Regions from separate parts of the Streptomyces sp. NPDC003379 genome, predicted to be linked through region 1. Evidence: riboswitches for the same ligand, from Rfam matches in the RefSeq annotation. Region 1 holds a riboswitch; each other region holds the start of a gene.
The links. A riboswitch is a leader RNA that binds a small molecule or an ion and turns the genes downstream of it on or off. The one in region 1 is predicted to bind cyclic di-AMP.

Region 2: linked by a shared signal. The riboswitch ahead of ACWDVB_RS20655 (C40 family peptidase) and the one ahead of ACWDVB_RS06870 (transglycosylase family protein) in region 1 are both predicted to bind cyclic di-AMP.
Region 3: linked by a shared signal. The riboswitch ahead of ACWDVB_RS21485 (M23 family metallopeptidase) and the one ahead of ACWDVB_RS06870 (transglycosylase family protein) in region 1 are both predicted to bind cyclic di-AMP.

The regions. Positions count from the first base shown of each region.
Region 1 covers NZ_JBSFRK010000005.1:152,160-155,424, forward strand. Annotated here, with positions in the region: gene ACWDVB_RS06865 (transglycosylase family protein) at 1-1,089, shown strand, start outside; cyclic di-AMP (ydaO/yuaA leader) riboswitch at 1,284-1,455, shown strand; gene ACWDVB_RS06870 (transglycosylase family protein) at 1,460-2,182, shown strand; gene eno (phosphopyruvate hydratase) at 2,524-3,265, shown strand, end outside.
Region 2 covers NZ_JBSFRK010000019.1:114,317-117,581, forward strand. Annotated here, with positions in the region: gene ACWDVB_RS20645 (LysE family translocator) at 44-661, shown strand; gene ACWDVB_RS20650 (DUF6328 family protein) at 600-1,208, opposite strand; gene ACWDVB_RS20655 (C40 family peptidase) at 1,289-1,762, opposite strand; cyclic di-AMP (ydaO/yuaA leader) riboswitch at 1,766-1,933, opposite strand; gene ACWDVB_RS20660 (hypothetical protein) at 2,289-2,597, opposite strand; gene ACWDVB_RS20665 (ATP-dependent Clp protease proteolytic subunit) at 2,605-3,240, opposite strand.
Region 3 covers NZ_JBSFRK010000020.1:114,370-117,634, forward strand. Annotated here, with positions in the region: gene ACWDVB_RS21480 (PP2C family protein-serine/threonine phosphatase) at 1-909, shown strand, start outside; cyclic di-AMP (ydaO/yuaA leader) riboswitch at 1,162-1,309, shown strand; gene ACWDVB_RS21485 (M23 family metallopeptidase) at 1,321-2,421, shown strand; gene ACWDVB_RS21490 (aldo/keto reductase) at 2,486-3,265, shown strand, end outside.

The DNA of each region.
Region 1 (3,265 bases):
AATGGTCGTCACCGACGCCCCCGCCAGGCCCCGGCCCTCATCGTCGCGGCAGGAGTCACCGGATCCGCCATCGCCATCCCGCTCCTCGGAGCCACCAGCGCGAGCGCCGCCGAGACGGCGACCTGGGACAAGCTCGCCGAGTGCGAGAGTGGCGGCGCGTGGAGCGCCAACCCCGGCAATGGTTACTACGGAGGGCTCCAGCTCTCCCAGGAGACCTGGGAGCGGCACGGCGGCCTCGACTACGCGCCGAGCGCGGACCAGGCCTCCAAGTCCCAGCAGATCGCCGTCGCCGAGAAGATCCTCGACGGCCAGGGCCCCGCCGCCTGGCCGAGCTGCGCCCCGATCGCCGGACTCACCAACGGCGGCGCCGCGGCCGACGTGGACCCGGGCGACCCGGTCGTCCCCGACTCGTCCGGTTCGACCGGCTCCGAGAAGTCCCCGGACAAGGGGAAGGGGACGGGCGAGGACGCGAACAAGGACGCGAGCAAGGACGCGAACAAGGACGCGGACAAGTCGGACGGCAAATCCTCCGGCTCCGCCGATCCGTCCGACGACGCGTCAAGCGCCCCCGGCTCCTCCAGCGGTGATGGCGACGGCGACGACGCGAGCGACACGCCCGGCTCGGACGGCGCCTCCCGAGACAAGAATCACGACAAGACGGGCAACAAGGGCAGCACGGGCAACAAGGGCACCGAGGGCGACCAGGGCAAGACGGACGGCAAGACGGACGGCAAGGGCGAGGCGGGCGACCCCGGCAAGTCCGGGCGGAAGGACAGCACTTCCCCCGGGTCCGAGGACCCGGCCACCCCCACCGACGACACCGCCTCCGGCCGCCACCGCGGCGACCGCGCGGACGAGACCGCCTCCGGCGACCGTCCCGGACGGCACGCCTCGCGCGGCGCCGACCGCACGGAGAAGCTCGCCGACGGGACGTACAAGGTCCGCTCCGGGGACAACCTTTCGGCGATCGCGGACGACCTCGACGTCGATGGCGGCTGGCGCGAGCTCTACACCGAGAACAAGAAGACCGTCGGCGGGGACCCGGACCTCATTCTCCCCGGTCAGAGCCTCGATTTGGGCGAAAAGTAAGGGAAGTTGACGAAGCGTCCGGTGGGGACTTCGCGCCGAATGTCCCTATTGGTGCAAGTGAGAGATGGGTCTCAGAAGCCCTGATCGCCTTTGAAATTCCGGCGATCCCCTGTCTACGGTCGTGACCGCTCGCCATTGGTGGGCCCCGCCGGTCGGTACGCCGAATCCTGCCAACGGCCGGACGGGAACAGTCGTCGCTTCGAGCGCCGTAGGCAGGAGCGGGGGACCCAAGGTAAGCGCCGTTGCGAAACGGCTAGGGGTGAAGGCGCCATACGAGTAGCTAGCAGTAGCTACGAGTAGCGCGCCCGGGCAACTTCACTGGCCCGAACCCGACAGCTCACCTCGCAGGCGTCGGTGAGGGGATCAACTCATGCTGTTTTCCAGCAAGGGCAAGCACCGCCGTCCGTCCAAGGCCACCCGTGTCGTCACGCTCGCCGGTGTCACCGGTGTCGCCGTGGCGGCCCCGCTGATGGCCGCCGGTTCGGCCTCCGCCGCCACCGGCGCCGAGTGGGACGCCGTGGCCCAGTGCGAGTCCGGCGGCAACTGGTCGATCAACACCGGCAACGGCTACCAGGGCGGTCTGCAGTTCTCGCCGTCCACCTGGGCCGCGTACGGCGGCACCAAGTACGCGCCGAGCGCCGACAAGGCCTCCAAGGCCCAGCAGATCGAGATCGCCGAGAAGGTCCTCGCCGGTCAGGGCAAGGGTGCCTGGCCGAGCTGTGGCGTCGGTCTCTCGGGCGCCGCGTACAACGGCGGCGGTGGCGGCTCGCAGCAGCAGGCCCCGCAGGAGCAGGCCAAGCCGAAGCCGCAGCCGCAGCAGACGCAGCAGCAGGCCGCCCCGCAGCAGACGCAGCAGGCTCCGAAGCCGCAGCCCGCGCCGCAGACCGAGTCCAAGAAGACCGTCGAGACCCCGACCGGCAAGACGGTCGAGAAGGGCGACGGCGAGTACAAGGTCAAGACCGGCGACACGCTCTCCAAGATCGCCGAGTCGCACGACGTCAAGGGCGGCTGGCAGAAGGTCTACAAGCTCAACGGCGACATCATCGACGACGCCGACTTCATCTACCCGGGCCAGCAGCTCCACCTCAGCTGACCCGCCCGCGGCCGTGCCTCGGCGGACGCACGGCCGCTCTCCCCGTCCCCACGGGCTCCCCGCCCCGGTGCGCGTATCCCCCGTACGCACCGGGGCGGGGCCATGTCCACCCGTGTCCGCCCGCCCTTCGCCCGCCGCCCGCCCTCCGGCCGCTGTTCGCTACCAGCGAGTAGAAAATGGGGGCTTACGCCCTGTTTCCCGGCCGTTTGGGCTTTCCTCCGTCCCAGGGGACGGGCGGTCGGCTGGCCGAAGGCTCCGGGCCGGTTAGGCTCAGGAGGCGCAGGGCCGAAGCGGCCCGGCGTAATCGTGTATACGCGTCACACTCCCAGAAGGAGATGCTCGTGCCGTCCATCGACGTCGTCGTAGCCCGGGAAATCCTGGACTCCCGAGGCAACCCCACGGTCGAGGTCGAGGTCGGCCTCGACGACGGCAGCACCGGTCGTGCCGCCGTCCCGTCCGGTGCCTCCACCGGTGCCTTCGAGGCCATCGAACTCCGCGACGGTGACCCCAACCGTTACCACGGCAAGGGCGTGGAGAAGGCCGTCCTCGCCGTCATCGAGCAGATCGGCCCGGAGCTCGTCGGCTACGACGCCACCGAGCAGCGCCTGATCGACCAGGCCATGTTCGACCTGGACGCCACCGACAACAAGGGCTCGCTCGGCGCCAACGCCATCCTCGGCGTCTCCCTCGCCGTCGCGCACGCCGCCTCCGAGGCCAGCGACCTGCCGCTCTTCCGCTACCTCGGCGGACCCAACGCGCACCTGCTGCCCGTCCCGATGATGAACATCCTGAACGGCGGGTCGCACGCCGACTCGAACGTCGACATCCAGGAGTTCATGATCGCGCCGATCGGCGCCGAGTCGTTCTCCGAGGCGCTGCGCTGGGGCACCGAGGTCTACCACACGCTGAAGAAGGTCCTGAAGAGCAAGGGCCTGGCCACCGGCCTCGGCGACGAGGGCGGCTTCGCCCCGAACCTCGACTCCAACCGCGCCGCCCTCGACCTCATCCTCGAGGCCATCAAGGAGGCCGGTTACATCCCCGGCGAGCAGATCGGCCTCGCGCTCGACGTCGCCGCGTCCGAGT
Region 2 (3,265 bases), on a different contig from region 1:
TGCACATACCCGCTGAAGGCCCATGCCCGGCAGGCTGGGCGGCATGGACGCACAACTGGTCGCCTTCACCGGGGTCGCCGCGGGCATGGTCGCCATGCCGGGCGCCGACTTCACCGTCGTCGTACGCAACGCCCTCGCCTCCCGGCGGGCCGGAGTCGCCTGCGCGCTCGGTGTCGCCGCCGGGCTCCTGGTGCACACGGCGCTGGCGGTCGCGGGGGTCGCGGCGGTGCTCGCGGCCGTCCCCACGCTCTTCGAGGTGCTGCAACTCGCCGGCGGCGTCTACGTGCTGTACCTCGCCTGGCGCGCGCTGCGGTCGGCGGCGCGCGCACGCGCCACGGAGGACGACGAGCCGGTGGTACGGGGCGGCGGCCTGCGCGAGGGGTTCCTCACCAACGCCCTGAACCCGAAGGCGTCCATCACGTTCCTCAGCGTGCTGCCGCAGTTCGTGCCCGACGGCAGCCCCGCGATGCCGAGGACCCTGCTGCTCGCGGCCATCGTCGTGACGCTGGCCCTGCTGTGGTTCCCGGTCGTGGCGCTCCTGGTGGACCGGCTCGGCAAGTGGCTGCGCGGACTGCGCGCCGCCCGCGCCGTCGAGGCCGTCACCGGCACCGCTCTCGGCGCGCTGGGCCTGGTGCTTCTCCTCGAACCGCTCCGCGCGTGAAGACCACGGTCTTCTGAGGCGAGGGCGTGGGAGGCTTGGCCGTCTCGGCCGGGGGCGTCTCGTCGTCCCGCAGCCCCGCACGCCGCACCAGACGCGGCAGTACGCCCCACAGCCCGGCGCACACCACGAACGTCCCGACGCCCGCGGCCACGCCCTCGGCACGCCCGGCCGTCACATCCACGACGAGCAGCACGGCCCCGGAGAGGGCGAGCACCAGTACGCACAGACCGATGGCGGCGAGGCGGGAGGAGACCCGCACGATCAGCGGCTTGGCGCGCTGTTGGAACAGTGATCTGTGCAGCGCGGCCGGCGCCGTGAACAGAGCGGCCGCGGCCACCGCGAGCAGCAGCGTCGTCACATAGGTCGCGCGCTGCATGGCGTCGAGCGAGGGGAACCGCGCCGTGAACGCGAGGCTCAGCAGAAAGGCGAAGAGGATCTGGACGCCGGTCTGGGTGACCCTCAACTCCTGGAGAAGCTCCGCGAAGTTGCGGTCGGCGCGCTCCAGCGGCGTCTCATTGCGTGCGGTGCAGGAATAGTTGTCCGACATTCGGTACGGGTATCCGCGCCGGCGCGGACCAAGCACCCCGGGGGTGCTCGGTCCGCGTCCGGCCGGACACCGCGGGCGGGTCAGCGGACCCGGCCGTACCAGACGCTGTTGGTCCAGATCTTCTCCAGGCGCACTACGGTCCCCCTCTTGGGCGCGTGCCAGATACGGCCCTTACCCGCGTAAATACCGACGTGGTAGACGTTGCGGCCCGAGTGGAAGAACACGAGGTCGCCGCGGGTCCGCTGGGACTTGGTGATGTGCCGCGTCTTGTTGTACTGCGCGGCGGCGGTGCGGGGCAGCTTCTTGCCCGTGCGCTTGAACGAGTACAGCGTCAGGCCCGAGCAGTCGAACCGGTTGGGTCCCACCGCTCCATAGCTGTACGGCGAGCCCTTCTTGGACGCCGCGATCTTGAGCGCCTTCGTTCCGTGGGTCGCTGCCTCGGCCTCCGACGTGAGCCCGGGGGCCACGAGGGTGCCGCCTACGACGGCGAGCGTGAGAGCCGATGCGGCCCCCGTTCTGCTGAGGAGCGACGGAACGTGATTCAGCGCGGTCATGCGTAACCCTTCGTCAGCCGCCTGTGAAAGATGACCTGTCGGGTTCGGGCAGGCGAAGATGCCCGGCCGCGTCGTGCTCTGCGGCTTCACCCCAAGGGCGTCGTCCGGACTTCCCGGACGGGCCCGTCTTGCTCGGGTCCTCCACTCCTGCCGATGCACCGATGTCGACCGGTCATCCGGGTGGCGGCAGGACTCGGCGTCCGCCCGGATCGCCCCGCCGCTGTGGCGGGGGCTTGTCGTCGGAAGGGATCTTGACCCGAAAAGGGTTCGAAAACCGAGCCGAAACCGTCTTTTGTGAGGCTCCTCACGACTGACCCGTTCGGGTGGACACTGCCGAAATGGGCTCGCGGCCCCTGGGTCCGACGACGGCTCCACCAGCATTGGAATGTGTCATTCCGCCCGCTCTGTGCGCGCTCTGTGCAACTTGCGGCCGCGCGCGAATGGACGCGCATATACCCCAACTGGGGTAGCCCATCTGGTCCACTGCGAGGCGGTCCCGGACGGCGCGAGGAGCGGAACGCCACATTCAGTGGCCCGGCGGGGGCGGTACGCCGACCCGTCGGGCCCGCCGCTCGCCGTCGAGTACGCGCAGCGCCTGGGCGAGCGTGGCGGCGTGCACCTCGCTCTCGCCCCGCTGGTGCATGAGCGTCAGCGCGTCCCGCAGGGCCGTCGCCCGGCCGACGAGCGCCTGGGCGGCGCGCAGCCCGCCGTACGTGTGTTCGGCGCGGGCGGGGTTGATCCGGCCGAGCAGATCGACGACTTCGAGGTAACGGTCGATCAGCTCGGCCTCGGCTCGGGTCAGTGCGGGCAGCGGCGGCAGGTCGGGCGGCAGCATCGGCGGCTCACCGCGCTTCGCGCTCGGCGAGCGAGGTCTTGCGGCTCGGGACGATCCGGTCCACGAGCCCGTACTCCAGCGCGGCCGCGGCGTCGAGGATCTTGTCCCGCTCGATGTCCGCGGAGACGCGCTCCGAGCTCTGTCCCGTGTGCCGTGCGAGGAGTTCTTCGAGGAGCCGCCGGGTGCGCAGCATCTCGTCGGCCTGGATCGCCACATCGCCGGCCTGGCCCTGGAACGGCTCGGAGGCCGAGGGCTGACGGACCAGCACCCGTGCCCCGGGCAGCGCCTGCCGCTTGCCGGGCGTGCCCGCCGCCAGCAGAACGGCGGCGGCCGAGACGGCCTGCCCCAGGCACGTCGTCTCCACATCGCAGCTGACGAACCGCATCGTGTCGTAGATGGCGGTCATCGCGCTGAACGAGCCGCCGGGGCAGTTGATGTACAGCGAGATGTCACGGTCCGGCGCCAGGTACTCCAGGTACGTGAACTGCGCCATCACGTCGTTCGCCGAGGTGTCGTCGATGGGGGTGCCGAGGAAGACGATGCGCTCTTCGAGAAGTCGCGAGTACGGATCGAGGGTCCGCGTCCCCGAGCTGGTGCGCTCGGTGAACTCGGGCAGAACGTAACGGGCGGACGGACGGTTCATGGCGCGGCTCTCTCCTTGGGCGGTT
Region 3 (3,265 bases), on a different contig from region 1:
CACTACGGCAACGCCGTCACCAGCCATGTCGAGGCCATCACCGAACTTTTCACCGTGGTGACCGTCGCCGCCCTCGCGACCGTCATCAACCGCGTCGTCTGCCGCGGCAACGACCGGCTCGCCACCGCCCGCTCCATCGCCGAGGCCACCCAGCGCGCCGTGCTGCCGCAGCCGGACCCCCGGATCGGCGGGCTCGACATCGCGGCGCGGTACGAGGCGGCGCAGGCCGACGCGTTCATCGGCGGCGACCTGTACGCCGTACAGGACACCCCGCACGGTGTGCGGCTCATCGTCGGCGACGTACGCGGGAAGGGCATGGGCGCGGTGGCCGCCGTCGCCGTCGTCATCGGTGCCTTCCGGGAGGCCGCCGAGCAGGAGGCCACCCTGGAGGCGGTGGCGCAGCGCCTGGAGCGGGCGCTGGCGCGCGAGGGCACCCGGCGTGACGGGCTCGATGCCTTCGAGGGGTTCACCACGGCCGTCCTCGCGGAGATCCGGCACGGCGAGGGCGTCGTACGGCTGGTCAACCGGGGGCATCCGGCTCCGCTGCTGCTGCGCGGCGACGGTCGGCTGTGCGTGCTCTCCGGGAGCGACCCCGCGCTGCCGCTCGGCATGGGTGACCTGGGGGTCTGGCCGGACCGGGCGGACGAGTCGGACTTCCCGCCCGGCGCGATGCTGCTCTTCTATACGGACGGCCTCTCGGAGGCACGGGACGCGGCGGGGGAGTTCTACGACCCCGCGACCCGGCTCGGCGGGCGGATCTTCCCCGGCCGCGAGGGACCGCACGCGCTGCTCGCCACGCTCACGCAGGAGGTCCGGCGACACACGGGCGGCGCGGCGACGGACGACATGGCGCTGCTCGCGGTGCGGCGGCCGGCGGGCGGGGACGCGGTGGTCACCGCGCGTGACTGAAATGCAACAGAGGTCGTCGGTGGGGAGCGGACGGAGGGCGGACGGAGAGCGGACGCAGAGCTGACGGAGTGCTAACAGGGGGCGGCAGCGCGCTGACGAGAGGTCAACTCGCCCCGTTTCAGACGCCCGTGTCCCATTAAGTACGGACGGGGAGCGTTAACGATCAACTGGAACGGCTTGGAATACGGCATCCCCTTCTATTAACGTTCGATAACGCAGCGCGGTCGTCCCAGCCGTCACTAGAGATGGCTCCGCGCGCACACGCCTAATCCCGCAAGGGAGCCGGGGAACCACCAAATTGGGGTGAATCGGGCATCTGTGCATCCGTGCCAGATGTTCGTAGGAGACCTTCCTGCTCCGAACCCGTCAGCTAACCCGGTAGGCGAGAAGGAAGGAAAGGAGTGCGCCCCAGTGGCGTCCAACCGGCCTGGCCCCCAAGCGGTGTACGTACCGAACGACGACGAATTCGGTGGGTACGACGAGGAGACCTGGGAGGAATGGAATCCCACTGAGGACTCCGTCCGTCCCGTCCGCGGCAGGCACCGTGTGCACAAGAAGGGCGGCGGCGGGCTCGCCCGCAGCTCCACCGTCCTTGGCGTCGGCGTCATCGCCGCCGTCGGCGCGGGCGGCATCGCCACCGCGCAGGACGGCAAGCCGCCCGTCTCCATCTCGATGCCCGACCTGGGCGCCGTCACGGACTCGCTGCCCGAGGCCGGGTCCCTGCCCGGCGTGGGCTCCCTGATATCCGACGGCGACGCGTCGGACTCCGCGGACCCCACGGGTTCCGAGGCCGTCGCCGAGGCCGCTCCGCTCACCGCCGCCGGTGTCAGCACCGCCGACGCCGAGCAGGGCACCACCGACGCGGGCGAGGCGCTGCGCGCCCGCATCATGCAGCAGGCCGAGAACCAGCAGGACCAGGCGGACGACGCCGTGCGCACCGCGACCGAGCAGGCTGCCGTGAAGCGGGCCGCCGAAGAGGCCGCCGCCCAGCAGAAGCAGGCCGAGCAGAAGGCCGACGCCAAGACGGCCGCCAAGGCCGCCGCCAAGAAGAAGAAGGAGGAGGAGGCCCGCGAGGCCAAGGCCCTGGCCGAGCGCCGCGCCAAGCTCGCGAAGAGCTATGCGATCCCCACCTCCTCGTACACCCTGACCTCGCACTTCGGTGACTCCGGATCCATGTGGTCCTCCGGGCAGCACACCGGTCTGGACTTCGCCGCTCCGACGGGTACCCCGCTCAAGGCCGTGCACACCGGCACCGTCAAGGAGGCCGGCTGGGCGGGCGCGTACGGCTACCGCACCGTCCTGGAGCTGTCGGACGGCACCGAGATCTGGTACTGCCACCAGTCCTCGCTCAACGTCAGCGCCGGGCAGAAGGTCAGCACGGGCGACGTCATCGGCCGCGTCGGCGCGACCGGCAACGTCACCGGGCCGCACCTTCACCTGGAGGTCCACACGCCGGGCGGCGCCACCGTCGACCCGCTGGGCTGGCTCCAGAGCAAGGGCCTCAATCCCTGAGAGAGTTCGGGGGAAGTTCGGGGATTGCCGGAATTCGGTTTCCGGAAGGGACGTTGAGGAACGTATGACTCCTCTTCGTCCCCTCGGCTCATCCGACCTCGAAGTCTTCCCGCTCTCCCTCGGCGGCAACGTCTTCGGCTGGACCGCCGACCGCACCGCGTCCTTCGCCGTCCTCGACGCCTACACCGAAGCGGGCGGCAACTTCATCGACACCGCCGACGCCTACTCGGCCTGGGTGGAAGGCAACAAGGGCGGCGAGTCCGAGACCCTCATCGGCGAGTGGCTGGCCGAGCGCGGCAACCGTTCGGACGTGGTCGTCGCGACGAAGGCCGGCTCCCACCCCGAGTACAAGGGCCTGGCCGCGAGCACCATCAAGGGCGCCGCCGACGCGTCCCTGCGCCGCCTCGGCACCGACTACATCGACCTCTACTACACCCACTTCGACGACCCGTCGGTCCCGGTGGAGGAGATCATCGGGGCGCTCGACGAACTGGTGCGGGCCGGCAAGGTGCGCGCGATCGCCGCCTCCAACATCACCCCCGAGCGGCTCCAGGAGTCGCTCGACTTCTCCGACCGCGAGGGCCTCGCGCGCTACGTGGCACTGCAGCCGCACTACAACCTCGTCTCCCGCGACACCTACGAGGGCCCGCTCCAGGAGATCGCCTCCCGCTCCGGCCTCGCGGCCGTCCCCTACTACGCGCTCGCGTCCGGCTTCCTCACCGGCAAGTACCGCGCGGGCGCGCGCGTCGAGAGCGCGCGCAGCGGACGCGTCGAGGCGTACGTGGGGAGCGAGCGGGGCGACCGTGTCCTTGCCGCGCTCGACGGGATCGCGGCGGCGCGTGGT